Regions from separate parts of the Nostoc edaphicum CCNP1411 genome, predicted to be linked through region 1. Evidence: riboswitches for the same ligand, from Rfam matches in the RefSeq annotation. Region 1 holds a riboswitch; each other region holds the start of a gene.
The links. A riboswitch is a leader RNA that binds a small molecule or an ion and turns the genes downstream of it on or off. The one in region 1 is predicted to bind cobalamin.

Region 2: linked by a shared signal. The riboswitch ahead of HUN01_RS04495 (energy-coupling factor ABC transporter permease) and the one ahead of HUN01_RS03015 (TonB-dependent receptor plug domain-containing protein) in region 1 are both predicted to bind cobalamin.
Region 3: linked by a shared signal. The riboswitch ahead of HUN01_RS02715 (DUF1636 domain-containing protein) and the one ahead of HUN01_RS03015 (TonB-dependent receptor plug domain-containing protein) in region 1 are both predicted to bind cobalamin.

The regions. Positions count from the first base shown of each region.
Region 1 covers NZ_CP054698.1:48,815-59,047, reverse strand. The annotation lists gene HUN01_RS03040 (ABC transporter ATP-binding protein) at 1-77, opposite strand, end outside; gene HUN01_RS03035 (iron ABC transporter permease) at 150-1,232, opposite strand; gene HUN01_RS03030 (ABC transporter substrate-binding protein) at 1,235-2,452, opposite strand; gene HUN01_RS03025 ((2Fe-2S) ferredoxin domain-containing protein) at 2,696-3,568, opposite strand; partial or broken gene HUN01_RS03020 (IS630 family transposase) at 3,710-4,743, opposite strand; gene HUN01_RS03015 (TonB-dependent receptor plug domain-containing protein) at 4,836-6,812, opposite strand; cobalamin riboswitch at 7,301-7,450, opposite strand; gene HUN01_RS03010 (hypothetical protein) at 7,885-8,340, opposite strand; gene HUN01_RS03005 (hypothetical protein) at 8,653-9,042, opposite strand; gene HUN01_RS03000 (hypothetical protein) at 9,387-9,851, opposite strand; partial or broken gene cobW (cobalamin biosynthesis protein CobW) at 9,838-10,233, opposite strand, start outside.
Region 2 covers NZ_CP054698.1:411,092-421,324, reverse strand. The annotation lists gene ftsH (ATP-dependent zinc metalloprotease FtsH) at 1-1,230, opposite strand, end outside; gene HUN01_RS04515 (NADPH-dependent FMN reductase) at 1,617-2,162, shown strand; gene HUN01_RS04510 (energy-coupling factor ABC transporter ATP-binding protein) at 2,274-3,107, opposite strand; gene cbiQ (cobalt ECF transporter T component CbiQ) at 3,088-3,894, opposite strand; gene HUN01_RS04500 (energy-coupling factor ABC transporter substrate-binding protein) at 3,891-4,193, opposite strand; gene HUN01_RS04495 (energy-coupling factor ABC transporter permease) at 4,180-4,956, opposite strand; cobalamin riboswitch at 4,984-5,123, opposite strand; gene HUN01_RS04490 (hybrid sensor histidine kinase/response regulator) at 5,424-6,503, opposite strand; gene HUN01_RS04485 (PAS domain S-box protein) at 6,516-10,233, opposite strand, start outside.
Region 3 covers NZ_CP054697.1:247,801-258,033, forward strand. The annotation lists gene HUN01_RS02685 (BlaI/MecI/CopY family transcriptional regulator) at 1-290, shown strand, start outside; gene HUN01_RS02690 (M56 family metallopeptidase) at 290-1,135, shown strand; gene HUN01_RS02695 (tetratricopeptide repeat protein) at 1,282-2,250, opposite strand; gene petJ (cytochrome c6 PetJ) at 2,348-2,683, opposite strand; gene HUN01_RS02705 (high light inducible protein) at 3,045-3,257, shown strand; gene HUN01_RS02710 (hypothetical protein) at 3,320-3,559, shown strand; cobalamin riboswitch at 3,914-4,056, shown strand; gene HUN01_RS02715 (DUF1636 domain-containing protein) at 4,356-4,766, shown strand; gene metE (5-methyltetrahydropteroyltriglutamate--homocysteine S-methyltransferase) at 4,842-7,094, shown strand; gene HUN01_RS02725 (DUF4346 domain-containing protein) at 7,278-7,661, shown strand; gene HUN01_RS02730 (hypothetical protein) at 7,785-7,958, shown strand; gene HUN01_RS02735 (DUF2934 domain-containing protein) at 8,009-9,277, opposite strand; gene HUN01_RS02740 (DUF5615 family PIN-like protein) at 9,609-9,941, opposite strand; gene HUN01_RS02745 (DUF433 domain-containing protein) at 9,938-10,168, opposite strand.

The DNA.
Region 1 (10,233 bases):
GCAACACACCGAACAGTTTTTCGGGATGTCTTGTAACCGATAGTCAAGTTATGAGTTGTTAAAATCGAGTTACTCATGAGAAACTTCACCTTAAAAACACTTTGCGTACCTCTGCGCTTACCTTTGCGTACCTCTGCGTTTCAAAAATCTTAAAAAGACTTTTGGGAATTACGCCGCAGAATTACCCAAGTCACAACAGGAGTTCCAATCAAAGCAGTAACAGCATTTAAAGGTAAAACCATCTGACTTACCGCAAGTTGAGAAAACAAATCTGCAAACAATGCTAAGATTGCACCCATCATTGTTACACTAGGAATTAATATTCGATGGTCGGAAGTATTAAAAAGATTACGACAAAGATGAGGAATTGCTACACCTAAAAATGCGATGGGGCCACAAAAAGCGGTAATTGCTCCAGCTAATATAGACGCACTCGTAATAATAGAAAATCTAGTTTTCTGCACCGTTAAACCTAAACTACGTGCATAAGATTCACCAAGTAAAAGTGCATTCAAAGATTTTGATTGCAACACTGCTCCCAATAAACTCAAAAGTATCACTGGAATTAAAACAACTAACTGTTTCCAAGTCACTCCAGCAAAACTCCCAAAAGTCCACATAATATAACTTTGAATGCGTTCTTTTGAGCTAAACTGCAACAAAATACTAACAATTGCACTAGTAGCATAGCCAAACAATAAACCTAAAATTAGTAACGTCATAGTATCTTGCACTCTGCGAGAAACAACTAACATCATCCCTAAAACTGATGCTGCGCCGAGACTTGCTGCTATGACTAAACCAAAATCACTAATTATCCCCAAATCTGCTAATAATGTTGGTGTCGTAGCACTTGCTGTCAACACAACTAACGCTACACCTAAACTTGCACCAGAACTAATTCCCAATGCAAAAGGGCCAGCTAAGGGATTTTTAAATAGGGTTTGCATTTGTAAGCCACTCACGCCTAAAGCTGCACCAGCTAAAGTTGCAGTCAAGGCTTTAGGTAGGCGAAATTTGAGAATAATATGAGTCCATGTCACTTTTTCTGCTTCTTGTCCGAGCAAAATTTTGACTACTTCATCAATAGGGATAGCAACTGAACCTAAAGCCAAGTCTAATAAAAAAGCCAAGATTAAACTTACAAGTATAATTAGAAAAGTAATGGTTTTAAAAACCAGAGCTTTTTGGGTTATTAGGGGAATTTTAAATTTATACTTTTTGCTTAACATTATTAATTAAGTTTGTGGTAATAAAATAGTTTATGGTTAGGTAATATCTCTGGATGTAGTATTTTAATCAAATCAGATAAAACCATATCTGGGTTACTAATTCCGCCTTCCCAGTAATCATTACCTCCACTTTCATTAACACGAGCATTATTATTGTAAAGATTGCCTGTTTTCACAGCCTTAAAATCAGCATAGCGATTATCTTCAGCTACTAAATCCTTTAAATTCTTCCAAGATTGACTAAAATTCAACCAGTAGTCAGCATTGGCTGCACGTTCTAAAACAACTTCAAAAGATAAAGGTAAACTACCAGAGGATTTATCATCACTCCAGAGATAATCTGCTCCTGCATCAGCCAGATATTTGGCTACGTAACTTTTACCCCCAGGCATATACCAAGTTCCTTTAAAATTGAACCCAACAAATATAGTTGGACGATTTTTTACAGATTTAGCTTTTTCAGCTACTCGTGCATATTTATTGGCAATTTCACTAAATATTTTTTCTGCTTGTTCGTCTTTATTAAAAAACAAGGCAGTAAATTTTAACCATTCGCTTCTTCCCAGTGGTGTGTCTTCCATATATTCAGAATTTATCCCCACTTTCAAACCCGCCTCTGTGAGTTTAGTATAACTATCAGTTTGGGAATTTCCAGTACCAAAAGTTGTCACCAAGTCAGGATTTAATTCTAATAATTTTTCTATATCCACATTAGAATTATTCCCTACTTGTGCTATCTTTCCAGCTTTAATTCTCTCGACTACATCAGAAGTATTGACTTGTTTAGTATTACTAATACCAATCAGTTTATCAACTACACCTAATTTCGCTAGGTGGGGTAAATGAGTAGTAGATAGAGAAACTATGGAGTTAATAGGAACTGTAATTACCTGCGCTTGATTAAATTCTTTTGGTGTAGGAGTTCCACATTGGACTAAAACATATTGAAACTTTGTGTTGGCATTCTGCCAAGAATTTTTTATAGTGACTATTTTGTAGTGTTTATGATACTCTACTGCGAAGCCTGTTGCATGAGTAATCTTGATTTTATTAGGGAAGTAATCAGTATTGGGGTCATATTTTTGAATGCAGCCGTTATTATTGGTATTTGTAGATGTGTTCATTGGTGTAATATTGCAAGCAATAATTAAAGTGGCAATTAAGAAGAATTGGCATAAAAAAATAATGGGTTTTGAGTGAGGAAGTTTTACCAATTTCATGGGGTTTGAGGAAAGAGAATTTTTCTCATGCAGAGATGCAAAGGCGCAGAGAGTTAGAGAACAATACAGTTCAGTTAAGGCTACAACTCTTTGCCAAAGTCAATTTTTTTACGAACCGCAAAGGACGCAAAGAGAAGAAAGAAATGCTTAACTGAACCGTATTGAGTTAGAGAAGAAGAGAAAAGAAGATGAACTAAATAAAATCTGTTTTATGTCTTTGCGTGAGATTTGTAAAAATAGAAGTTATGGGGAATCTGGTGGATAGCAATGTTCAATAACTTTGTTACCTTTTAGCAAATGTTCATTGACAATAGTTTCAGCTACGCTTGAGTTAACGCGAGTGTACCAAGTTCTATCATCAGAATAAAATACTACTGGCCCTTGTTGGCAAACTTCCAAGCAGCCAGATGTTCTCACTTCTATATCTAAACCGGCATTTTCAACTGCTGATTTTAAAGCATCAAATGTGGGTTGCCATTTGCGTGAAGGAAGACAGCGAGTAGAAGTACAAACTGAGATATAAGAATGCTTCAGTGGATTTTTGCTAAACGGGATTGCTTGAATACCCAATACATAAATATCTCTTAATTCTTGATACAAAGCTAACTTTGATAAATCAGGTTTACCTTCTGGTAATAAATTTTCACCATCAACGAAAGGATTAGGTAATAAAATCGTCATCAATTGTTCATCTGCACCATTCCAAAATTGAATTCCCCAACTTCTGGGATGGCCTTCTGCATTAAACCGACGATAAAAAGCCGCACGACTAACTTGACGCTGCTTCCTGACTTCTACAGGGGTTCTACAAAGAGGCCCACCAAAATTAGTATCAATACACAAATGTAAATGCCAACCTTCTGTCGCTACCGTCAAATATCCATCGTAGAGAATACAAAGTTTTGGTGCAGCATTAAATTCTAATTCCAAAACACTACCTTGGACAATATGCCCCACCCCTACCTGTTGCCAATTCTGCTCAAATAAAGTGTAAAGTAACGATGACAAAACATCACTTCCACAATCAAAATATTCATACTCAATTGTTCCACCTGTAGACAACGCCTCAGTCACAACTTGATTTACTGGTGTAACCAAACAATTAAATTCACTCATCTTCAATTCTCCTGTGCGTGAAAAAACTCTTAACCTTAAAACCTAGAACTCAACCCAACCTGAAAAACCCTCCCCCCATCAGGAAAACCCGGAAACAACTGATAACGCTGGTTAAAGATATTATCTACACTACTTATAGGACTAATATTTGATTTCTGAAAAAGCTCCGTACATTTGAAGAGTCGCAAAATCAAAGGTAGTGTGCCGGATAAACCACTCAAACATCCATTTGAGATGTGAGAACGAAGGAATCAAGGCACAGAAACGCCGCACCCAGGTTTTAGCTTGTAACCAAATATCCTCAATTGGATTTTGTGACGGGCAATTAGGAGCAAAGCGGACGCAGTGAATTTTCCACTCCTCTTGAGACAAATCTTGGTTTACCTCGCCTAAAAAGTTTTGAACCAGATGTGAACGATGGTAAGAAGCACCATCCCAAAAAGAAGTAATCTTTGATTGGGGGACTGATCTAATAAATAACGTAGATAATCAATTGTATTTTCTGAGTTACCTGCGTTATACGCTTTTAGTAGTAAGCTTCCCTCCAGATAGTCAACTGCCCCGTAGTATGTCTGTTTGTCTCGTATATTAACAACTCTCACTGCTATTTCTTGGTCAGTTTTTCCCCAGACATACCCACTTAAATCTCCCCACATTAAATGACACTCATCAAGCAGCAATACTCTCAACTTTCCTTCTTCAATTTCCTGCCGATGCCTTGCCAATAGTGTTTCAATCTCTTTTTTTTTTGCAGCAACAGCGTCCTCGTCAGCTTTTGGATTTAAAGAAGTAGTTTTCTTCCAACTAATTCCTGCCGCATCAAATAAGTCATAATAGCTCCGCTTTGACTCATAAGTTACATCATATTCAAAAGCCAATTTATATTCGAGTTCACCAAGTTCCCAACATTCTTTTGTTTGCAACCAACTTAAAACTTCTTCTCGTTGTTGAGCAGTTAAGTAACTTTTTTTTCCCTTGTGGTTCAGGCGCAGTCCCGAAATTCCATCTTCCTCATAAGCTTGCTTCCAGCTTGTTATCGAACCCAGTGACACATCTAAAATTGTTTGAATTTCCTCATACTTGTAGCCTTGATAAACCAATTTGACTGCCAACGCTTTCCTCACCTCACGCGCATCTGGGCGATCATCTATAAATTCTTGTAGTTCTGCGATCGCGGCTTGTAGATGCTGGTTTATCATTGTTAGCTATTAGACAAATATTCTGTCCGTATTATCTCGTAGTTTTTTTCAGAAATCAAATATGATTCCTATATCAGTATCAAACTATCACTTAAAGGGACGCGCATTTTGAAATCTAAAGTAGTATAACCAGACAAAAACTCTGTATTATCGTTATTCGTTGGATACCCATTCAAAGAATTCATGAGCAATCCTAAATACCAACCTTGAGGATTTTCATAAGAAACACCCAAATTTAATTTATCCGCACCTGCAAAACGCAACTCTTTATCAACTTCCGCCGGATTAGAACTTTCTAAAATCCGTGGATCATTAGCTGTATAATTAGCAAAAGCATAGAAATTTTTCGCTATCTGTAAGTTTAAAGAAGCTTCAATTCCTGTAGTTCTAACCAGTCCGATATTTTCCAAAGTACCTGTATTGCCATTCACGGGTGGTGTCAACCGCTTAAAGGCAATTGTATCGGATACTGTGTTACTAAAGAACGTCAAACGTAATAAGCCTATATTACCTAACTTTTGGTCAATGCCAATATCAAAACTATCACCCTTTTCTGGTTTAAGTTCAGGATTACCAATATTAGTAGGATTATTGTTAAATAAATTGGCAATGGTTGGCGCTCGAAAGTTTCTGATGTAGTTTGCTCTGAGTGTTGTGGAGTCAGAGATTGCTAATTTTGTACCTACAGATGGTGATGTAAATGAGCCATTTACCAAGCTACTAAAATCTTGGCGTACTCCTAAATTGATACTGAAACTAGGAGTAAAATTATTTTCATATTTGGCGAAAATGGCTCCCTGACTAATACCGTTGTCGTAATTTTCTCTATTTACATTAGTGCCATAATTAAAGGTAGTATTACGCACATTTGCATTCCGGTAATCAAAGCCATAAACTAAAATCTGATTTTTGGTAAGATTCCAACTATGTGTGGTTTGAATACCGTAAGAAACTTGGTTAGAATCAAACCGATTTTGAGATGAAAGTGCACCACTACGGTTATCAAAACGAGTATTGAGAAAATCAGTATAAACTCTGGCTGTTAAAAGTGAATCATTCCCATTCCCTAATTTGGAATTCCAGGTTAAATCAGTGAGAACTTGGTCTGTGTATTTGCGATTATTGTCGGTGAGAGAATTGAAAAAACCTTGCCCAAATTGGGGTTCAGGAATTGCTACTCCTCCTGGTACTCCCTGTTCTTTGCTTAAGTATAGGCTTGAGAGACTTAAGGTATTGCGTGTTCCTAAATCTGCCTCTAGTTTGACATTGAAGTTGTTAAATAGAGCATCATTATTTGTTCTAGTTCCTGTAAAATTGGCTTCAGGAATTGTAAAAGGATAATTATTTTCTGCTTGGGTACGGTTGTAACCTACAACCCAAGAAATTGCACCTGCTTTCCCACTATTTTGAATACTTTGTTGGTTTAGTCCATAAGCACCAATATTAACTTTGGCTTCTGTTGTAATTTTCTCTGTGGGACGACGAGTGACAATATTAATTACCCCTCCTATCGCATCAGAACCATAAAGTGTTGAACCTCCTCCTGGTAACACTTCAACTCTTTCAATATTATTGGTGGTAAATTCTGAAAGGTCAAAACCACCGCCACCAAGATTATTAATCGGTCTACCATCAAGCAATATTAATACTTGACCGGTGTTAGAACCGCGAATAAATTGACCACTTTGGGCATTAACTTCTGTGCCAACTGTACCATCACCCAAGACACCAGGAAGAAATCGCAGTGCTTCTTTGACAGTTCTTGCACCTTGCGCTTCCATTTCTTCACCTGTAATCACGTAAACTGGACGGGTGGAATCTTTCACTGTCCCCTCGCGGCGAAAAGGTGAAAATACAGGTTCATTCAATAGCTTGTCGATGACTGTTAATTCAATATCGGGTTCTGTTTCTGTTGTGGAGGCTGGAGTATTTTCAGGTGTTACTTGTGCAACTGGTTGTAAGTCTCTTGCAGAACCTTCATACTTAGGAAACTCAGATATTTGTGCAACTTGATTAGCAATTGCTACATTTCCTCCACCGACCATCCCATAAATTGCGGTAAAAACGAAGATTTTTGAGAAAAATTCACAATAAGTAACTATGCGGGAAGTGGACATGAAACTCCTCGTTTTCAGTAAATGCAGGTATTTATTTGTGCTGTTGAATTTCTAAGATTTAGGGTTTAACTAGTACAGTACGGCGGAAATAAACCACCCATTCCCAATCAACAAAACCCTTACGCTGTCTTCATTTTTAATTTTTAATTTTTAATTTTTAATTCCGCCTTGCGGTACTAGCTTGCTACAATGCATTGCCATAGCTAAATCATGGTGGATACTATTTTGATAGCAAAAAGACTTTGTGGTATTCCTTATGGATACCCAAATTCCTATAAGACAACCAAAAATTAAGTGTCGTTACTAACAGCGAAGCGAATTAGTAAAACTTGCAGAGGGTACCGTCTTAAAACAGTATCTGTACCCATGAAATTTATTAATCAAATGTATCATCTGTGCCTCGCAGATAAATGTTTTGTGTCTAGAGTGAGTCGGCGGGCATTCTGACTAAGAGACACGTTATATTCGTCTCATTACAGCTGCGGGACAGCGCCGGATTTACACCGAACTTTCCCCCTTGCGCCTGATGGCTGCTCCCCATCAGAACCGACAGTTATGTGTCACATTACCATAATTACTGTCTATATGTAAATTCAGTCGATAATAATTTTAATTCTCCATATTACTTACTGGATATATAGGACTAGTATTTGATTTATGAAAAAATCTAAGTATATGTAGGGTGTGTTACGGCTTCCGTAACGCACCAAAATCTTCGGATGGTGCGTTAGCCTACGGCATAACACACCCTACTCAAATATTTTCAGAAATCAAATATGATTCCTATAGAATTATATTTGTGCTAGAGTTAACACTCATAAAATAAATACCATAACTATCAGGATAAGGTAATTTTTTCACACTCTAGATTTAATTTTGTCCAGAGTATTACAGTCATAAGAGGTAGTACAAGGCTTTAATTTTGCTATTAAAGCTCTATACATAGCAATGGGGAAAAAGCGGTAAAACTAGAAAGCTTGTTTTTGCTTTTGGATGAGTCTCATTGTGTTTTTGCTCCTGTTAAAAGGGTGTGCGGAAGTTGGAATTTTGCCCATTCTTTGCGTACAGTGTGGTAACATTGCGGTGGTGTAATTGGTAAATTAGTTAAATAGAAAAACCCAGCCTGATTACCGTATTCCAACAAAAATACAATATCTTTTTGGGGATTATACTTATCTACAGCTTCAAGAATATGAGCATTCATGAAGTGTCTTTGCAACAGTACGGTATCTGGTGCTGTTAACCAAGCATTTAAGAAAGCTGCGAGATTTTTACGCGGGATAAAATGCGCTTTAAATGTTTCACCAGCCATACTTAAATGCGGAGAATTGGTACTGCAAATTACGACACCACGTTCTCCTCCTAAATAACCGATCCAAGCGTTGTAAGCAATTGCTAATATATTGGTGGCGATAAAAGCTTGTTGCCAATCTTGGGTGTTTATTTCTGTGGTCATTTTCAATTAAACTCCTTTAGATAACTGCCAAAGTTGAACGGAATAACACAGATGGTTTTCAAAAATAGTATGCGCTGCTAACCCCTCGACAACCGACCTTTCCAGCCAACGCTTAAATGCCCAACGACCGAGTGTGTATAATGGTGGGAATGCGTTCGGCGTTTCGCCGTAGAGCTTTGCTATCACCACAACATCAGCAATATATTTATCTGAAACTTCTAAACACAAAACTGTAAAAGAGTGAGGGAAGAGAGAAAAACTCTTCCCATATTCCCTGCTTTTGGGAAGATGAAAAACTCAGGAAATTAGATTCTAGGGTAGGCTATTCCGCAGACGGCGTAAACAATTTATCGATGCAGCACAATCACAACCAAACATAGCTACAGCAGCATCACTTTCTGCATCCGTAACCCCAAGCAGAGCCTTTTCGCTGTCATCCGATGTAACATCAATCTCTGCTACACCTTTTTGCAAATGAGATAATTCTTCAGCATGAGCGCAGAAAAACTTACCGAGTTTCGGATGTCTTACACAAGCTTTTTGGTCTGATGCTGATACTGGTCTAGTAGCAGCATTAGGACGGTCTACTGGTTGCGGATTTACTGGTTCACCAGCTGTGGTGACTTTACTGGTCATTACCAATGATGCTAGGGACATCAAAGCTGCTGATTTGGTAGTTAAAGTTATTAAAACTTTCTTCATGCAATTGTCCTAGAAGGAGGTTGACAATTAAGGTTAATGTTCTCTCAGCTTGGTAGGGGAATGATGTTTTCTAAAAACCTGCATACTCGAAGCAATTCACCCATAATATACACCAGAAAATAAATTGCTATCTGAGATTCACAGATTCTTGAAAAAATAGTTGCAAAAAATCCAAGTAAAATCTTTTATTTTTCACTTTGTATCTCTTACATTGATTTATTTCCCAAACAGGAGATTTTCCTGTTTTATATACTTAATACATAGCTACTTGCTAGAGAGATAGCAATCGATTATACTCCAACTTTAAAAAGTGCAACTATATATGTTGATATCCTGTATATCTTCTAGGGCATTAGGCTTGGTTTAAATTCTGACCAGCGATTGCAAACTTGTTCGTAGCAATCGGGTGGAGTAATTTTTAGTTGGTGTAAAAAATTCACCTCAAATTGAGGATCTGCCTTTAGCACCAAAAGAATATCTTGATGGGGATTGTATGTTGCGATCGCAGGTAAAATTGATGAAATCATAGGGGAGCAGATTGATTGCGATATAAATCCGCCATCCTGAAACGATCGCAAGTAAAACCCAATCAAATCAGAGGGTAGAAATTGCAGGGTGAAGGGAACTGTATCAACACTTGTATTTGTAGGGTGAGTAACTTTAGTATCTACATCACAAATGACAACTCCCCGCCCAAATGACTGAAATCCTTTCCATCCTGTGTAACCAATTACCAGTAGATTATTATGAATAAAGTTGTTTTGCCAGTAGCCGAAATTTCCTTGCCAAACACTATTAGATGGTCGCATCGACTTCCTCCTCCAACACAATTGACTCAATGCGAACCTGCTCAAGCTCCCGTCCAATCAATACTAATCGCGTTTGACGGGGTTCCTGGGGTTGCCAAGGACGATCATAAAAGTAGTCAAATCGATTACCAACCCCCTGTAATACCAGACGCATGGCTTTGTTGGGAACTGCTACAAATCCCTTAATTCGATAAATTTCTTGCTGTTGCACTAATGTTTGCAAGCGTTTGACTAAGACAGTCGGCTCAAATGCTTGGTCTAACAGTAGTTGCACTGCATTAATTCCTTCATCATGTTCGTGGTCTTCTTCAGTATCGTGGTGACTGGGACGACTATCTAAGTTGTCTTCTACCGCAGCGTTGAAACCGAGTAACAAATCGCC
Region 2 (10,233 bases), 360 kb from region 1:
GACAGCTTCTTTGCGCCTCCTCGCAGTGAGAATGGCAGCTTCGTTGAGTAAGTTGGCTAAGTCTGCGCCAGTAAAACCAGGTGTGCGACGAGCGATCGCTTCTAATGATACGCTAGGATCAATTTTCTTATTCCGAGCGTGGACTTTCAAAATTTCCAGTCGCCCTTTGAGATCAGGTGCATCTACCATCACTTGTCTGTCAAAGCGTCCTGGTCTGAGCAGCGCTGCATCTAAAACATCTGGGCGGTTAGTGGCAGCAATAATAATGATGCCTGTATTACCTTCAAAACCATCCATTTCAGTGAGCAGTTGGTTGAGGGTTTGTTCGCGTTCATCGTTACCGCCACCGATACCAGTGCCTCGTTGTCTACCTACTGCGTCAATTTCATCGATAAATATTAGGCAAGGAGCATTCTCTTTGGCTTTTTTGAAGAGGTCGCGCACGCGAGATGCACCCACACCTACGAACATTTCCACGAATTCCGAACCGGAAATACTGAAGAATGGTACACCTGCTTCACCTGCGATCGCTTTTGCTAGTAAAGTTTTACCAGTACCAGGGGGGCCAATTAACAGCACTCCTTTAGGAATCCGTGCGCCTACAGCCGTAAATCTTTCTGGCTGTTTTAAGAAAGTAACAACTTCTTCAAGGTCTTCTTTAGCTTCTTCAACCCCGGCGACATCTTCAAATTTGACTCCAGTTTTGGCTTCCATTTGAAAGCGAGCTTTGGATTTGCCGAAATTCATCGCTTGGCTAGAAGCATTTGTAGAGCGCCGGAGGAACAACAGCATTAAAGCCACCAGTGGCAAAATCCACATCAAATTAATTAACAGCCCAACAGCAGCTCGACTATTAGCAGAGGAAACTTCACCAAAATCAACATTCCTCTCTTTAAGAATGTTAATTAACTCTGCATTTTGCGCCAAAAGTCTCACCTGTTGCGGTGGTGTATTCTCCTTTTGCCCCTTGAGATAAACCTTTGCTAGCTGTTCAGTTTCGTCAAGCTCTACTCTTTCAACTTCTCCCGCCTTCACTTTCTTGATCAACTGGCCATAATTTAGAGGGGTGCTCTCTGCTTTTTGTGCCATGACAGGAGTACTACCGAAAATTCCTGGCAACATAATTAAACTAGCTGCGATGCCTACGGCGGGTTTTGCCAACGCACCAACCCAAGCAACGCGCTTTGACGACTGACTTTTTATCAATGCTTTTTTTCCCAAATTTGTCATAATAGTTACCCTTTGTCTGCTGGCACAAGTTTGAGCGCTGGTTTTATGCCTATTCTTCTATTAAAAATTGTAATAACTGGAAATTACACTTTTCTTATCTAGTCTAACTTCCACACAAAAGCATTCCCAAGTTTCTTCAGGCTATTCCTTCCTCCATGAAAAACTCCATCCACAGGAAAATGGGGAAGAGTCACCAATGCCCCATGCCCTATGCCCTATGCCCTATGCCCTATGCCCATGCCCCATGCCCCATGCCCCATACCCAATGCCCAATGCCCAATGCCCAGCAGATATTAATTTGACACATTCTGACACAAATCGCTAAGATAAACATAGTCATAACGATTCCGCTTTTTAAGAGCTAGTTAATACTTTGTAGGTTAATTATGGTGAGAATTATTGGTATTGGCGGTAGCTTAAGATCCAACTCTTATACCCAGCTTGCTTTACAAGTAGCAGTGCAAAGGGTAGAAGCCTTGGGTGCAGAGGTAGAAATTCTCGATTTACGGCAGTTGCAGCTACCATTTTGCACTGGCGCGAAGGAGTATCCAGAGTACCCAGATGTTCTGCGGTTGCAAAATACTGTTAGTCAGGCTGATGGATTAATTTTAGCGACACCTGAGTATCATGGTGGCGTTAGTGGTGTCCTCAAAAATGCTCTAGATTTGATGAGCTTTGATCAACTGTCAGATAAAGTGGCAGGATTTATTAGTGTCTTAGGTGGACAGTCTAATAGTAATGCTCTGAACGAACTACGGTTAATTACCAGATGGGTGCATTGTTGGGCAATCCCTGAACAAATTGCGATTGGACAAGCTTGGGGTGCGTTCAGTCCTGAAGGCAAGCTACTAGATGAGAAGCTATCTCAAAGATTTGATCAATTTGCTCAGAGTTTAGTTGATAATACTCGCAAGCTGCGAGGTGTAAATTAGTTATATGGTGGGCAAATTTTTGTCCACCCTATATTTCAATACGCTTGGGTTAACGCCAAAAACCTTAAACTGTGTAGGTTGGCGTTTAGTTTTACGTAAATCCTATGTTAATCAGGAAAAATTACGAAATAGCTGTAATATCCGCTGTCGCACTCTTTCTATAATTACTTCCTCTTCAGTAGATAGCCCATCAAATAACATCTCATATATCAATGGTACGCCTAACTCTAACTCTTCTAAAAGTGTACGCTGACTAAATACATGTTGTGGTTTACCTTCTAGCATCAGCTGCCCTTTATCCATGACAAAAACCCAATCTGCCCAACGATAAACTAAATCCAAATCATGGGTTGCCATCAACAAAGTGGTTCCATCTCGATGAATCCTTTTCAAAGTCGCTATCAAGTTACGAGTATGTTTTACATCTAAATATGCAGTTGGCTCATCCAACACCAATAGTTCCGGGTGTAATACCATCACATCTGCTATAGAAACTCGCTTTTTTTGTCCTAAACTCAGATGATGTACTGGTCTTTCTGCTAAAGCAGTCAGTTCAAATTCCACTAATGCTTGCTCTACTCGGTCTTTAATTTCTGGCTCTGGTAAACCCAAATTACACAAACCGTAAGATATATCTTCTTCAACAGTAGAAGCTACTAATTGTTGTTCTGGATCTTGAAATACTAGTCCAACTTTCTGCCGTAAGTTACTAAGATAATTGCGATTATAACTTAACGGTTCATTACGCCAACGTACAATACCAGAATCAGGTTTATAAAGACCGTTAGCTAATAAAAATAGCGTCGTTTTACCACAACCATTCTGCCCAATTAACGCACACCTTTTACCAGATGGAATCTTCAGTGTTAGACCATTCAAAGCTGATTCTTGTGCGCCTGGATAGGTGTAATATACCTGCTCAAATTCAAGTAAATATTCCTGCATTTCGCCAAAATTCTAATCCTATTAATCCTACACAGCCGCAAATTGCTTCGATGATATATCGCGCTTGGGGACGATAGCGGCGGGGATGCCAAACTCGAAATTCACTCACAAAACCCCGTGATTGCAATCCCAGAGAAAACTGACTATATCGTTGTAAGGTTCGCTGTAATAATTGTCCAATTAGTAGTGCTAAACTTTTCATTCCACTACGCCAAGTACGGTAACCACCACGGGAATTTTGTGCCGTCCATAATTCCTCGGCTGTGTTCAGTAGGATGAAAATAAACCGATACATTAGTAATAACAAATCGGTTAAAAGCACTGGAAATCGTAAGTAACGCAGAGTTTGTAATATCTCCGTGAAAGGGACGGTTAACATGAGAAAATATAAGCAAGAAACAGAGGCTAATGCTCTGGTTAAAATTCCTAATGCTTGAATACTGCCATGATGACTGATATAAATATAGAAATGTCCGAGAGTTAATCCATACCACGAATCTAATTGTACGTTTGGCAAATCATTAATCGTAACTCCATTCACCATAAGTGCTGGCAAACTTGTCAAACAAAAAACTATGGTAAATGTTAACAATTTAAAATAAACACCAGCGGGAATTCTTGCATAAATAACTGTCCAAATACCCATCCAAAGTGCCATCAATATTTGCACTAGCGGATGGCTAGCCAGGGAAATAGCCAGAGTAGTAAATGCAAAAATTAGTTTATGCTCTGGTGGCAATCTTCGCAATCGATTGGTATAAGCTAAAGTGTCTAGTTGTAGGCTCATTCTTTAGGTTTTTGTTGTTGGGAACGTCCTTTATACAATCCAATTGCATAACCAACTACTCCCGCACCCAAAGCCGCTTGCGAAGCAAATAATAAGCTTTCTATTTCCCCACTAGCTGGTTCAAAAAATGATTTAAACCAGGGTTTATATTCGGGTTGTATTTCATTAATAGCCTCTTCTGCTTTGCCATCAGCACCGGAAAACTCCCCACCTCGCACAAATATTAGCGGTGCAACTGCTAAAGCGATAACTCCTAATACCAACAGCCAGTTACTCAACCCTTTTTTAGATTGACTCATTGCCACTTCCTCGCTTGATTAATTTCAACAATTCTAATTCTTGAGGATTATAAGATTGCAGCCAGTTCCACACCAACACAGTTAGTAATCCTTCACTAATTGCTAAGGGAACTTGAGTAATGGCAAAAATTCCGGCGAACTTGGTAAATGAAGCGATAAACCCACCAACAGGTGCGGGGAAAGCTAGGGCGAGTTGGATGGAAGTGATAATGTAGGTGAGTAAATCTGCGATCGCAGCTGCTAAAAATATGGCGATTTGTTGTTTACCACCTAACTTTATTGTCAGATTATATATCCAGTAAGCTAGGAAAGGGCCAGCGATCGCCATCGAAAAAGCATTTGCCCCCAACGTCGTCAAGCCGCCATGCGCCAGTAACAAAGCTTGAAACAACAATACTAAGCTACCCAAAACCGACATAGTAAGGGGGCCAAACAGCACCGCACCTAACCCTGTCCCTGTTGGGTGAGAACAGCTACCTGTGACAGAAGGGATTTTCAAAGCTGACAGCACAAAAGTAAAAGCACCAGCCAAGCCCAGGAGTAGTTTCAATTCCGGGTTAGCTTGGGTAATGCGAGTCAGACTACGCAATCCTAATAGAAAAAATGGTAATGCCACAATCCACCAAAAAATTGCCCACTGCACTGGCAAAAAACCTTCCATGATGTGCATGGCGTAGGCGGGTTTGGGTAAACCAATGACTAGATAAAAACTGATAACTCCCATCAGGGTTAGACTGACTAACGCCTGTTTTTTTCTTTTCATGAATCTGTACCTCGCAGATTTATGTAAACGAATTGATTCTAACCGGCGGGCATCCTGACTCACCTAATTTTGGTTCACAGTTGCGGGACAGCGCCGGATTTACACCGGACTTTCCCCCTTGCGTCCGATGGCTGCTTCCCATCAGAACCGATTTGAGTAACTATATCACCATTACGAGTCGTGATGCGTAAAGCCCCCGTGTTTCTAACCGGGGGATATAAGCGAATGTGCCAAATTTATTTGGCTGGGACTTTTACAAAGCGTAGTTTATTAAAACAGTTTAGAGGTCATTTCTAATTAGAGGATGTTTTAAAAGTTTTGGGCGAATATAATTCGCTACCACACAGGCTAATTCCACCTACGTGGACTAGCAGAAAATCGAGTTTTATAACCCGCGTAGGCGGGTTTTGTATGTGTAGCCGCGACTTCTAGTCGCAGAGGCAAGTATTAATTTAGACTAAAGTGAATTATTTATTTTTGAATAATACAGTAAAAATACTACCATTTGGATGATTATCTTCGATGGTAATTGTACCGGAATGTGCCTCGATCGCCATTTTGCAGAAAGCCAATCCTAAACCAATTTGCGAAATTTCTGGCATCATAGTTCCAATTTCATACTTCTCGAAAATGATTTGCCGTAAGTCTTGACGAACTCCCGAACCGGAATCAGCGACTTGCACTTTAGCACCACCTGCTGCCAAATACTCTCCTCGGAGGATGACTTGAGAATTGAAGGGGGAGAACTTAATGGCATTGGAGAGCAAATTATCCAGCACTCGACGAAAGATCACTGCATCTACTACAACAATGCCACCAGGTTCGGGAAATTCACGTATCAGGGTCAGGTTTTTTTGAGTAGCGATCGCCTCAATATCTTCTACAACTGATATACATAGCGCACAAAGATCCACTTCTGTGTAGTTGAGAACCATTTTGCCAGATTCCAGCTTTGCCATAATCAGCAAACTATCAATTAACGATTGTAGTTGTTGTCCAGCAAGTAAAATTTGATCGACTTTTCCTTGTTGTTGTTTCGGTGACAAACCTGCCAACCGAAGAATCTCTGCTCCTAAGATAATAGTGGTAAGTGGATTTCGCAGATCGTGCACAATCATATTTACCATGTCTTCTCGCATCTTGAGCAATACTTGCATACTGTCGTACTGCTGCTTAATCCGCAACATGGAATTAACTCTGGCTCGTAATTCCACACCGTTGACGGGTTTACTAATGAAGTCATCTGCACCCGTCGCCAGACATCGAGCCAAATCTTCTTTCTCAGTTAATGCTGTCACCATAATAATCGGCACTGCTTGCCATTGTGGATCGGCTTTGATGCGCCGGCAGACTTCCATCCCATCAAGATCGGGCATCATCACATCTAATAAAATCAGATCGGGCTGAAAACTATCGAGGCGATTTAGAGCTTGTTGACCACTAGGAGCGTAGTAAAGCTGGTAGTTTTCACCATCCAGTAAGGTTTCAACAACGTCAAAGTTATCGGGTTGATCGTCGATCACTAAAATAGAGGTTTGAATATCCATCGAAAATTTCCGTTACCTGCTTAAGAGTTGTTGAATTGTGCTTACAAGCTGTTTAAGTTTTACGGGTTTGGTCAAATATTCGTTAGCTCCAGCGGCTAAACAAGTTTCGCGATCGCCAGGCATGGCTAAGGCCGTTAGTGCAATGATCGGAATATGCACAAATTGCTGATCGTTACGGATACGCCGCATTGCTTCCAAGCCATCCATTCCCGGCATTTGAATGTCCATTACAATTAAGTCGGGGCGTTGAACTCTAACAAGGTCAATAGCTTGCTGTCCATTGTTTGCCAGAATCAGATGATATCCTCGACCTTCAAGATAGCCGGACATAGTATCAATATTTGCTTGATTATCTTCTGCCAGCAAAATCAAAGGAGTGTCTAGAACTGCTTCTGGTACGCCAATTAGATTTGGTGGGTTAGAAAGGGCAGAATGTTGTAGTTTATCTATAGTTGTTTGAAGTTGAGTGCGGGTAATGGGTTTGACCAGATATTCAAACGCTCCCTGAGCTAGTCCTTTGCTACGCTCATCCACAACTGAAATGATGATCGCTGGAATATATTTGGTTTTTGGGTTGGTCTTGAGTTGATTGAGCACCTCCCAACCGGATAGGTTCGGTAGTTGCAAATCCAGAATAATCAAAGCAGGTTGAACGCGCAGCACTTCTTCTACGGCTCCTTCACCTTTGGGATAGATGATGGGTTGCATTCCCATTTCGCTGAAGTAGCGAGTAATTTGGTCAGCCGCCGCAACAGAATCTTCTATAATTAAAACTTGAGCATTCTCAGCAGGTAAGTGATAGCTGGGCAATAAAGTAGTTACCTGTGTTGTTGACATATTGTCGCTAGCATGGTAGGGAATGTAGACGGTAAAACAACTTCCCTCTCCAACTTCACTCCTAACTAAGACCGTTCCTCCATGTAGGGCTACAATCTTTTGTACTAGTGCCAAACCTAGACCAGTGCCACTGTATTGACGGTTAAGGCTACTGTCAAGCTGGATAAAAGGCTGAAACAGCTTGCCAATTTCTCCAGCGGCGATACCGATGCCGGTGTCAATGATATGGAAGCAGAGGTTTGGGGAGGATGAGGGGGACAAGGGAGATGAGGCAGAGGGGCAGGGGGAAGGGTGCAGAGGAGAGGAATTTTCCCCCTGCTTCCCCTGCCTCCCCTGCTCCCCCTGCCTCTCTTCCCCTGTGCCCCCCTCCCCTTCCAGCCGGACTTCTAGCGTTACAGATCCGCCGTCTGGTGTGAACTTGACAGCGTTACTCAGCAGGTTAATCAGTACTTGACGCAGGCGGCGATCGTCTACTTGGATGCTGTCAATATGCTCAGAAATATGAGTAATAAGATGAATATTCTTTTTCAAAGCCATCTGTTTAACAAAGGCAATACTGGTATCACAGAGGCTCCTGACAGAAACATCACTCAATTGCAGTTCCAGTTTGCCAGATTCGATTTTAGACAAGTCTAGAATGTCGTTGATTAGTTCTAGCAAATGTCTACCACTGCGCTCAATAGTAGCGATCGCTTTTACTTGTCTTTCATTAATGGAGCCGAAGACACTTTCTTGTAAGCCCTCTGACATCCCCAAAATTGCATTGAGAGGTGTTCGTAGTTCATGGCTCATGTTTGCGAGAAATTCGTCTTTGAGGCGAGTGGCGCGGGCAAGTTCCATATTTGCGTTAGCAAGCTGCTCATTCGTTTGCCGTAATTGTGCTTCGGCTTGTTTGCGTTCTGTGATATCTTCATGAGATACCAGTATGCCAATCACCTCTCCTGCGCTATTGGTCAGGGGAACTTTATTCGTTCGTAGCCAGAGTTGTTCGCCATTAGCCCCTTCAAATGGCTCCTCATAGCCTAGTTTAGGTATTCGAGTGGTCATCACCATCATATCGTCTGTACAGTAGAGGTGTGCCAACTTTGCCCAAGGTAATTCAAAATCGGTCTTGCCGATAATCTCATCAGTTGTCAGTTGAGAATGGCGGATAAATGCTGGATTGCAACCAATAAACCGCGATTGGCGGTCTTTCCAGAAAACACGTTGCGGAAATGTATCTAGTACCGTTTGCAGCATTTTGCGTGATTCTTCCAGTTCTTGCGCGGTTTGTTTGCGTTCGCGGATATCAAATAGGGTGGTGCGGCTGTATAGATAGTTTCCCTCAGCATCCTTGACAGCAGTAGCGCTTACCAGCACCGGGAAAACTGTGCCATCTTTACAAACCATGTCAAGTTCCAAATCCTTCAACGAACCCTGTTTTTTGAAGCGAGGATAGTTTTGCTCGAAGGACAAGCGACTGGCTTGGGTTAAAAAATTTACCAGGGTTTGGCCAATCATTTCTTCACGGGTATAACCCAACCATTGCAGTTCAGTCTCGTTGACCTTAAGCAATCGGCCTTCGCTGTCGAGGGAATAGTAGCCACAGGGAGCATTATCGTACAAATCTTCGACCTCATGGGCATATTTCGCCAATGCCTCTTGTGCCTCTTTCCGTTCGCTGATATCAGCGATCCGGACTAGATTCATGGTACGTCCGGCTACAGTAATCGTCTTGGCTGCGATGTTTCCCCAGAAAATCTTACCCTGAAGAGTAATATATTCAATCTCTCGGCTCCATACACCTTTTGACTGCATATCTCTGACGATCGCATCTGTTTCGCTGGCAGTGAATGGACGCAGTTGGAGTGTCTGACCATTGATACTGACTAATTCAGCTTTGTCAACCGCCTCAAACAGTTCCACTGCCTGCCGATTGCAATCCAGGGTGAGCAGGGTTTGTGGATCAACCAGAAAGATGGCATCAGCAGATTCGTTAAAAATTGCTTCTCGTAAATCCCTGTTGTGGATGAGTTCTTGTTCGGCTTGTTTGCGATCGCTAATATCATAGTTAACCCCAATCATCCGTACAAGTTCACCCTGCTGGTCACGTTTGAGAATACCGTAGCCTTTGAGGAAACGAATTTCTCCACTTGGTTGAACGATGCGGAACTCGACATTATATTCTTGATTTCCTTGGATAACTTGCTCCATAGTTTCCAGCAGATAAGGGCGATCTTCCGGGTATAGGCAGTTAAACCAAGCATCAAAAGAACCGTTAAAATCAGTTTTACTCACTCCATACAGTTCGTACATCCGATCGTCCCAAATCTGCCTTGCTTGGACGAAATCATATTCCCAAATACCAAATCCTCCAGAGCGGATGGCTATGGTTAGCCGTTCGGATAGGTGATGCAACTGTTCTTCAGCAAGTTTATGATCGCTGATATCTGTCAGTGTGCCGATGTAGCCAATAATGGTGTCGTTGGTGTTAATTTCGGGTAGCACTTGGACATAAAACCAGTTGATGCTGCCATCTGGGCGTAGATGCCTGCCCTCACTCTGATAAAATTCCCTTGGGTTAACATGTCCTTGCTCAAATTTTAGAGACCATTCCCTCCCCAAACGCTCGGCGTCTTCTGGGTGCAAAGCCTGTATCCATCCCACCCCCAATGCTTCCTGTGTTGGTCTACCAGTCATCTCACTCCAGCGGTCATTAGCATAGATGCAGTTACCAAGGGCATCCAGCCGGAAAATAGCTACAGGAGCCGCTTCTGCCAAATTTGCATAACGGAGTTCGCTATCTCGAAGGGCTGTCTCTATTTGTTTTTGCTGGGTAATATCTTTGGCAATACCCAGAAAGCCGATATTGTTTCCTTCTAGATCCTGGAGAATTTTTACTGACAGAAATACA
Region 3 (10,233 bases), on a different replicon from region 1:
CAGAACGCGAGTTAACTTATTCCTCAGTAGCAACAATACTGGATCGTCTTAGCAATAAGGGTTGGCTAGAATGTGTTAAACAGCACCGCCACTATATTTGGCGACCTTTGATTTCCTATTCTGAAGCACAAGCGTTAGAGGCTTATGAACAGTTACAGAAATTTCTCGAATTGGGCAAGCCGGAGATTGTAGCTGCTTTTGCTGACAGTCTGGATGAGGCTAGTGTGGCACAGTTTGAGGCGATCGCCCAAAAAATCCAAGCACTTCGTGAACTCAGGGAGAAGAAGTAATGCATCTGTTGATGGTAGTGATGGCGTTAATCCTAGCTTGGTACTTGAGATATTATTGGTCATCCCCTATGGGAAGCTGGACAGAACGTTTTCCCCGCGCCTTGTTGCTATTTCTCCTACCGCCATTACTTCTGTTAACCACAACATTTGCAGTGTTTTGTATGGGGCCTCATGGACATATTATGGTTTGGGGGTGGGAAGGTTGGGTTAGCTACGGACTTGCCATCAGTTTCTTAGGATTTGCAGGTATCTTATGGCTGAAGTTGGCATGGGAGGGAAACCGGATGCTAGAACAAATTCGCACCTATCCCATAGTTTGTGTTTACGGTACACCAGCACGCTTACTAAATGCGCCTGTTGTTTATTGTGCTTTGGTTGGTTTTTGGGAACCTGAGTTAATTATCAGTCAGGGATTATTAGATACCTTAGATGTCCCCCATCTCAAAGCTGTACTAGCCCATGAAGATGGACATCGCCACTACCGCGATACCTGTTGGTTTTTCTTTTTGGGGTGGCTACGTCAGTTAACCTCTTGGCTACCGCACACAGAATCTTTATGGCAAGAGTTGTTACTTTTAAGAGAAATACGGGCTGATTATTGGGCAACTAGGCAAGTTGATAATCTTTTATTGGCAGAGGCTTTACTCTTGGTTGTCAATACTCCAATTTTACTAGAGGTAAATTTTTGTGCAGCTTTTGCCCAGCATATTCCAACTAATCATGTCACACAGAGAATAGATGTTCTTTTGCAGCAACCAGATTCTATAGGACAGCCAAAAATATGGTCTTGGGTGTGGTTAATTTTGGTGCTTGTGCCATTGCTGGTGATTCCGTTTCATAATTAGAGGAATTAGGTGAGTATTTGAGTTCTTTTTGACAATAACAGGACTTATGTAAACAATAGCCGAAACCCTTATTTTCACGTATGGGCAATTCATGAATTGCCCATACAGCGTGTACTTTTGCGTAAGTCCTAAATAATTAGACAGTTTCAAGAACTAACTCCATATTCCTTAGTCTTTGCGTCTCTGGGGATTAGAGCAATTTCTGATAAAGATGAGAGTTGTTGCTGTAAATTTTTCAGTAATAAGAAAGCTTTGTCATAGAGTGTAGTTTCTCTCTGTTGGGCAAAGTATTCAACCGCCTTTTGTAAGTCTGCAATCGCTGCTGGTTCGTGACCAAGTTGATGGTAGGCTATACCCCGATTAAGATAAGCCTGAGCATTGGTTGAGTTCAGTTTGAGTGACTCCGTAAAATCCCTAACAGCACAAGAGTTATCGCCACTTCTACCACAAGCACAACCCCGATTATAGTAAGCTCTATAGTCATTGGGATTGAGTTGAATTGCCTCTGAGAAGTCGATCATAGCTGTTTTTAAGTCTGATAACTCAAAATGAGCTAGTCCTCGGTCATTGTAAACATCCGCTTCTAGTAGACTGGATGATTGGGGAATATTAGTGAGTGCGAGATTGTAATCTGATATTGCTTGTTGGTGATTACCCAACATACCACGGACTATCCCTCGGTTGTAGTAGGCTCTGAAATCATTAGGTTTGAGAGCGATTACTTGATTGTTGTCAGCGATCGCTGCTTGATAGTCCCCTTGTCTGTAGTATGCTAGTCCTCGGTTGAGGTGTGCTTCCACATTGTTGGGTGTTAACTTTAGAGTTTGATTGCAATCGGCGATCGCATTCTGATAATCTTCTAATTGCAGATAAGCCAGACAACGATTGCTATAAGCTACAGCAAAATCCTTTTTGAGCTTAATTACCTCTGTAAAATCTTGAATAGCTTCAGGGTAACTGCCGTGTCGCATTTTTTCGATCCCTAGCTTGAATAAGTCGCCTTCTGGGATTTTCGCGTCCGATGCAGCTAAGGAATATGCAGGCGAAGTGAGAAAAAGACAGACGAGTACAACGGCAATACCAAAATTGAGGATGAATCGGTAAAAGCGACTCATAATAATACCTCACTTTATTAACAGAGCAAAATGAGTAGATAAGGCACATACCCTACCTACTATTTCTGAACTAGAGGACAACAGTCGTATTCTGACTTTATTTCCAATCCTTGTCTGCTTGTCCCAGCACATACGCTGCTACATTTTCAATTTGCTCTGGTTTTAAACGACTTTTGAAGGCAGGCATAGCATTTTTACCGTTTGTTACTTGGGCGATAATCGCTTCTGCTGAGTACATCCCAAACTTTTCTAAAGCATCTTTTTTCAAAGTTTTGTTGGCTTGAACCAAGTTTTTACCACCTGCGTGACAAGAAGCACAATTGGCACTAAAGACTTTGGCTCCACTGGCTGCGTCTGCTGCTAAAGCTGGGTTATTGAAGGCAAAAGTGAAAATCGCTACACCCAGCAACAATACTGAAATAATCTTTTTCATCCCAATGTTCCCTCTGCAATTAAAGCTTATTCGACATCCTCAACAATTCTCTTGTTCATGGGTGGTGTCGTCAAATGACAAGCTGTCAAACTGTCTGGCTTGGCTTTGTGCGATGGCTTCTCTTTTCCTGTAGTCGACGCTGCGCGTAGTTTGCTTAAGAGTAGGGGTACGAGACGCTACGCGATGGTGCTTTGCACCCGCCAGAGGCGATCGCCCAAAAAGGAGACGCTACGCGATCGCACATACGGTAAACCTAACTGCTGAGTACGGAAAACCACATTCTTTGTTTCTGTCAAGTACTTGTAAAAAATATTTACATAGTGTTATATTTGGTTACATAAGCAAGTAAAGGAAAAAAGACATGACAAGCAAAAGCTTTACCATGAACGAACTTGGTCAACTCAACAACTTTGCAATTGAACCAAAGGTTTATGTAGATAAAACCCCAAGAGCAGGTTTTACCGAGTACGCCGAGAAACTCAATGGACGTTTAGCGATGATTGGTTTTGTCTCACTCATAGCTCTAGAAGTTGTCACAGGACACGGCTTGATTGGATGGCTGACAAACCTGTAACTAAATCTGAATATTTAAGAATTTCACTCAATTAACCGATAGAAAATTACCAGAGGATTGCTATGAAAACTGATTTTGATTTCCCTAAAAAAGATTTAATTGGCCCCGTTGTTTTTCGCCCCGATTTCAACAACTTTGAAATAATTAACGTTAACCAAGCCTGGTCATTATTTTTCAGTGCAGGTCAAGACGATAAAGTACTAGGAGAAGAAACTGAATTAGGCAAGTTTTTCACTAACCTTTTAATTGCTGTGGGAGTAACAGGAACTCTTTGGGCAATCTATTTCAGCAATTTGGGATAAAAAGTTGGCTTCAGGTTTTAAATTGAATAAATATATCCGAAGTCTTGGTGGACATAACCAAGACTTCTTTTAAATTGTAGGAATCAATGATTAGTAACAGTGCATTTAGCGGGACTTAAACATTTTTGAGGGAAAAACAAGCCTCAAACCAATGCAGGGTAAGAGAAAGACACCTTATGCTCAAAAATAGCCCAAACTTAGATATCTTAAGAAACTAAGCAAAACGATGTTAAAGTCTTTCTGCATATAGATTTGAGGTTCTTTTTTGGTTGTTTTTGTCTCAGTCCCACTAACAAATGGTAGCTATTGGAACCAGTCAGTTTAAGTATGATTAAATTCATAATCATGCTATTGTTAGGAAAATATCAACTCGGTTCTGTTGGGAGTCAGCCATCAGACGCAAGGGGGAAAGTCCGGTGTAAATCCGGCGCTGTCCCGCAGCTGTAATCAAGGTTCGCCTTGTGAGTCAGAATGCCCGCCGAAAGCAACACGTAAACTCATACCCATCTGCGAGGTACAGGTGAATATTGCCATAAATATTTCAACGATACATCAGTTTCACGTTCTCATAGTGCCAGAGATACTCCACAGACTACTCATGGCTGTGAAATTATAGGCAGTTTATTGATCATTGCAATTAGCCTTTGGTGCAACTGTCATTTGCGCTAGTTTTTTGTTGGCGTGAAAGCTTTTGTAACATCATTTTTGCTAAATTGACACGTTATGTTGCAGTTGTACGACTGCAAAAAGTTGTCATATCTGCGATTCAGACTTCTTTCTACAAACTTCAAAATTAATGCTCGACAAACAACATACTTTATTTGTTTGCACGACTTGTGACAGCGTGTGGCAAAACGGTAAACGAGTTGGTGAAAGTAAAGGTGAACAACTAATACAACAGCTTCAACAACTTGCACAAGATTGGGAATTGCGAAATAAATTCCACATTCAGGGAGTTGAATGTATGAGTGCTTGTAACCATTCTTGTGTTATTGCCTTTACAGCAGAAGGGAAATCAACCTATCTCTTTGGCGATTTACCAGTTGACGGCTGTGCATCTGCTGTATTGAAATGTGCAACTCAATATTATACTAAGCCTGATGGTTTATTACCTTGGTCAGAACGACCTGAACCTTTGAAAAAAGGGATTTTAGCAAAGATTCCACCACTAAATAAGTGGGCAAAATTAAACATAAGTTGTTGTTAATTGATGACTGGGTAAAATTTGCCAGTTCTTAATCTCTAGTACCTAAATCATTAGTCTTAAAAGGAACAGAAAGTAATGCAGATTCAAACAGCAACATTAGGCTATCCCCGCATTGGTAAAAACCGGGAAGTAAAGAAAGCGCTAGAAGCATTTTGGAGTGGTAATATAGAGTCCGAATCATTACTGCAAACCATACAAAAAGTCGAGGAATCTAACTGGAAAACCCAACTTGAAGCCGGAATTGATTATATTGGAATTGGAGACACAACTCTCTACGATCATGTACTTGACTGGACATTTCGTTTTGGGCTAATTCCTGAAAGATTTCAACAGCTTTCTGGCTTAGAACGCTACTTTACAATGGCACGAGGTAAAGAAGGAATTCCCGCCTTGGAAATGACCAAGTGGTTTGATACTAACTATCACTATCTTGTCCCGGAAATTGCTGAATCAACATTACCATCTGATTTCAGTGACTTTTTAGAACGAGTTAGCCGCGCTCAAAAAATATTAGGTAAACGAGCAATTCCGATTGTACTTGGCCCCTGTACTCTGCTGCGCTTAAGCAAACTATCACTAAATATTCAGCAAGCAGTATCAAAGTTAATTCCGCTATACATAAACCTACTCACTGAATTAAAAAATCTGGGAGTAGAAGAAGTACAAATACATGAACCTGCACTTGTTTTAGGTGATGCTAATTCTTGGAAAGAACACTTTCATAAAGTTTATCAATCACTTTCGTTAGTTGGAATACCCCTACACTTGGTTACTTATTTTGATGATTTGGGTGAAACTTACCCTTGGGTGATAGATTTACCCGTTGCTGCTATTAGCTTAGACTTGACACGCGGACGCAACTTAGAGTTAATCAAAACCTACGGTTTCCCACCAAATAAGCGACTAGGTGCAGGGATTATAGACGCAAGAAATATTTGGCAAATTCGTTCCGAGAAAGTTATTCCCATTTTACAAGAGATTGTAGAGACTTTACATGGAACATCTCTACATATTCAACCATCTGCTTCCTTACAATTTGTTCCCTACGATGCCAAACGAGAAAAACGATTACCATCACCACTACGTAATGTCTTGAGTTTTGCTGAACAGAAACTTCAAGAAGTGGTTTTCTTGGCTCGGACAATAATAGGAGAAAATACTAAAATAGAACAAGAAATTATCGAGACTAGCTGGAATAAGTTCGAGGAGTTTAATCCAGCAAATCAGTCAGTTCAAGAAAGACTAAAAACTTTAAAAACTGATGATTTTCAGCGCTCCTTATCCTATGGATTGCGGCTTGATTCCCAAATTTCGCTTCCTCTGTTCCCCACAACTACAATTGGTTCTTTTCCCCAAACCTCTGAAGTTCGCCAACTCCGAATGCGTTACAAACGGGGTGAATTGAGTCAGTCAGAATACGAAGCTGCAATTGATGTTCAAATTGCTGAAAGCATTAAACTACAAGAGGAATTAGGATTAGATGTTTTAGTTCATGGTGAATTTGAACGCACCGATATGGTGGAATTTTTTGGACAGCAGTTATCAGGCTTCGCTTTCACTGAAAATGGTTGGGTGCAAAGCTACGGTAGCCGTTATGTTCGTCCACCAATTATTTATGGTGACGTGGTTCGGACTGCGCCAATGACGGTACGTGAGTTTAAAGTAGCTCAATCATTGACGGAAAAACCTGTAAAAGGGATGTTGACGGCTCCTGTAACTATCTTAAATTGGTCTTATCCCCGGATGGATATTTCCAAATCAGAACAAGCTTTCCAAATTGCTTTAGCGTTGCGGGATGAGGTAGCGGATTTGGAAGCGGCTGGTGCAAAGGTAATTCAAGTAGATGAACCCGCGCTGCGTGAGGGTTTACCCCTGAAGGTTGAGCGCTGGAATGAATATCTATCTTGGGCTGTAGATGCATTTCGTTTGGCGACAGCAGTAGCCCAACCCCAAACGCAAATTCATACCCACATGTGCTACTGCGAATTTGGTGACATCATCAAGGATATCGAACGGTTAGATGCTGATGTTATTTCAATTGAAAATAGTCGCAGCAACAATCAAACTTTGCGAGAAATCACAGAGGGTGGTTACTCACATCAAGTTGGTAATGGAGTCTACGATATTCATAGTCCTGTCGTGCCGACAACTGAGCAGATTTTACAACAATTGCGGACTGGAATTGCTAATTTACCGGTAAAACAAATTTGGGTAAATCCAGATTGTGGTTTGAAAACTCGGCGATGGTCAGAGGTGATTCCGGCTTTAAAGAACATGGTGGAAGCCACGAAAGTTCTACGGGAGGAAGCAAATGTGACTGTGAAATAACAGTAAAAGTAGTCACAGGCATTAGTCTGAGAGTGCTTTAAGACTTTTGCTCTCTTGCTTATTGTTGAACTCAACAGTAATGCCCAATATCTACACTATTCTTCTCTGCATTCACTGAAGATATGAAGCTCAGACTTCTCTTGGCGTTTAGAGCGGTGCTTTTTGTTTTGGAGTTTAAAAATGATGATAACGACAGTGGAAACAATCGCAGCAATTGACTACAAACTATCCAAGCGATTTTTAGAACTCGATCCGGCAGGTTATTTTATTATCTACTTAGATCGGGGAGCAGGCTTGATCTGTGCGAAACATTTTACCAATGAAGTTAACGAGCAAGGATTGGCTATCGATCCAGAAACCGGAAAGCCGATTCCTGCAACCGTCAAAGTGGAACGACAACCAACTGCCCTATTTACTGGAAGAACTGCTAAAGAAATTTGCATTCAACTGTTTGAGTCAACAAAACCTTTTCCAGTCAGCCGATTGGATCATGCGGCTTACTTGGGGCGTGAGTTTATGCGAGCAGAATTGGCTTTGGTGACAGGACAAGACTACGTACAGGATTAAATAGGTTTGTGATGACTTAACGACCAAATTGAGCGGCAACGATCACACTTAAACGGAGCCAGCAACGTTTCCTTGTCCGCTCCAATGACTTGTTAGCTTGCCACGTCACCGATCCCTCATGCCTTGCAACACAGCGAGCGATCGCCCTCCAAACACGCCTGTCTCAGCAAAGAGCTTGCTGGGCGATCGCGCTACCAACAAATCACCCTGAAACCACCGCCTCAACTGACCAAAACGGAGCCAGCTAACGGTTGGTGCGTCACCGGACGACTATATTTTTTGCATCATAATCGATAGCGTAAATCTCCGTTCCGTGTACACGCGCTTCTTAGACATAGGTTCAACATTCAAGCTGGTTTGGGCAGATAGGCAATATCGTCTTCAATAGCGCAGTACCAGTCACGGTCAGCATCCCATAATGGCATATCTCTCTTCAACCATACATAGTAAGCTCTTTCTCTAATTTCATGTTCTCGTAGAGATATGTAGCTGTTTCGTACACGCTCATAAAGTGCATTACCAATTGCTGAAATTCCTTCCCCAAGTATACATTTCATATTATATGCAGCAATAGCTTTATAAAGTCCTGATTTTAGCATCACATCTTCATAGATTGCATAGTGGTTCTTACATGGAATTGAGCTAAAAGTTTTGTCGGTGCAAATAAAACCTGGCGTATATGGAAAAATCCTGACATCGACTCTTTTGTCATGCGAACGATTAATGTAGTGATTTTTCAGTTCATCCCAAAATTCATAGATTGTAGCTAGAGATTCAACTCTTACTCCCGACAAACGGTGTGTCTCACCATAGAAAAGAGGCTTCAAAATATTTACTGCAAATCCCGTCAACCAAGTATAAGATCGAGTTCCTGTATGTATATAAATATTTCCCCATTCGTAAATCCTCTTAATGATGTCAAATCTAGGATCAATAATCACTTTTTGCTGATTCACAAAGGAGCGATAAACTTCAAGAAAATCACTCATATTGCCTGGTTTTTGACTAACCATGTATCCAGAGATTCCCATGCTCCACTTAAGTCGAAGCTCTATCATGACGCGAATTAAAGCAGGAGTAACTTCACTCTGGTCAGAATAGTCGTCAAAATTTGCTTCACCAAAAATAATTTGATCGCACGTGTCATAGTAAATACTAAAATCAGGATTATTAGTTAGATATATATTATTAAATAACTCATTTTTTCCAACACTGCCTTGATAATGATTAATAAGCCGTAAACTATCTATTATATGCTTTAAAGTCAATCCTCTTAGTTTTCTTAAGGCTGATTCCTGAATAGCCTCATCTCGAAATCTAGTTAGAATGCTTCGGAAAACATTACTGAATGCAGAACAATTTCCTCTATAGTATGTATGATTTAATAATTTTCTCTCATAATCTGATTGGGTGGTGTAGTAGATTGCTTCGGCAATTTGAATTTCGTTAGAAAGAAAGGGTTTATTTAAATTTAGTACCTGAGCGCATAAAGTCTCGTATAGGTTCAGGTATTGATGGCATTCATTAAGTAAAGTATTTAAACTTCCAGCATAGACAATTTGCTCAACGCAGGAATACTTTTTTACGATTTCATCTTTAACCCAATCAATAGTCATAAATTAGCTCACCACTAAGATTTTTCCCTCACTTACTCATGCTCAGATGAGTCCTAATTATTTATTATACGGAAACTTCCCGTATAATCTTTTTCTAGATAAAGATATATTAAGCATTACAGACAAATCCTGTCAGAATATACAGAAATTTTCTTGATAACAAACCTATTTGGATATTATACAGAATTTTTCCGTGTTCTTTAAGAATGCGTAGGCGTAGCCCGCCGCAGGCATCGCTCCGCCAAAAATCATAGACATGTCTACGGCGATCGCCATTATGTTTTCTCCATTTGTAATAAACCCTGGGAAGAGATCCAAAGCCATCGGTGCATTATGATAAAGCAAGCAACGATAAATTTTCATCTTCATAAAATAACTTGATCGCGTTAAAATTCTGACGTAGCAAATTTTCAACTTGTAATGTTGAACAGTTTCCAGCGCGAAGCCAAATAACTTTCGGTGGGTTCCCAAATACTAAGCTCAGGTCGTGCATATCTGCATCTTTTGAGACAATCATCAAATTATTGTCTTTTGCATAATCCCAAACTATTGGGTCGATCGTTGCTTTCATGCCCACATCTCGAACATGAAGCGAATTTGGGAAAAGATCGCTCAAACGGCTTGGTAACTTAGGTGACAAGTTTTCATCAAAAAGTAATTTCATGCAGATAATGGAGCGGTCATAAACCGACGCTCACGGTCAGCAGCATAAGCAATGCAAGCTTTTAAATCTTCTCGCGTCAGATCGGGAAAATCGTCGAGAATTTCTGCTTCGGTCATCTCGGAAGCCAAGTACTCAAGCACTTCATAAACCGTAATTCGCAAGCCGCGTACACAAGGTTTACCACCGCGTTTATTTGGTTCAATCGTAATGTAGTTTCGGTAGTTCATAGTTGAAATTATCGACATTGTATTCTCGACCAAGGCACAATCTTAGATTATGCCTTGGTCATGTT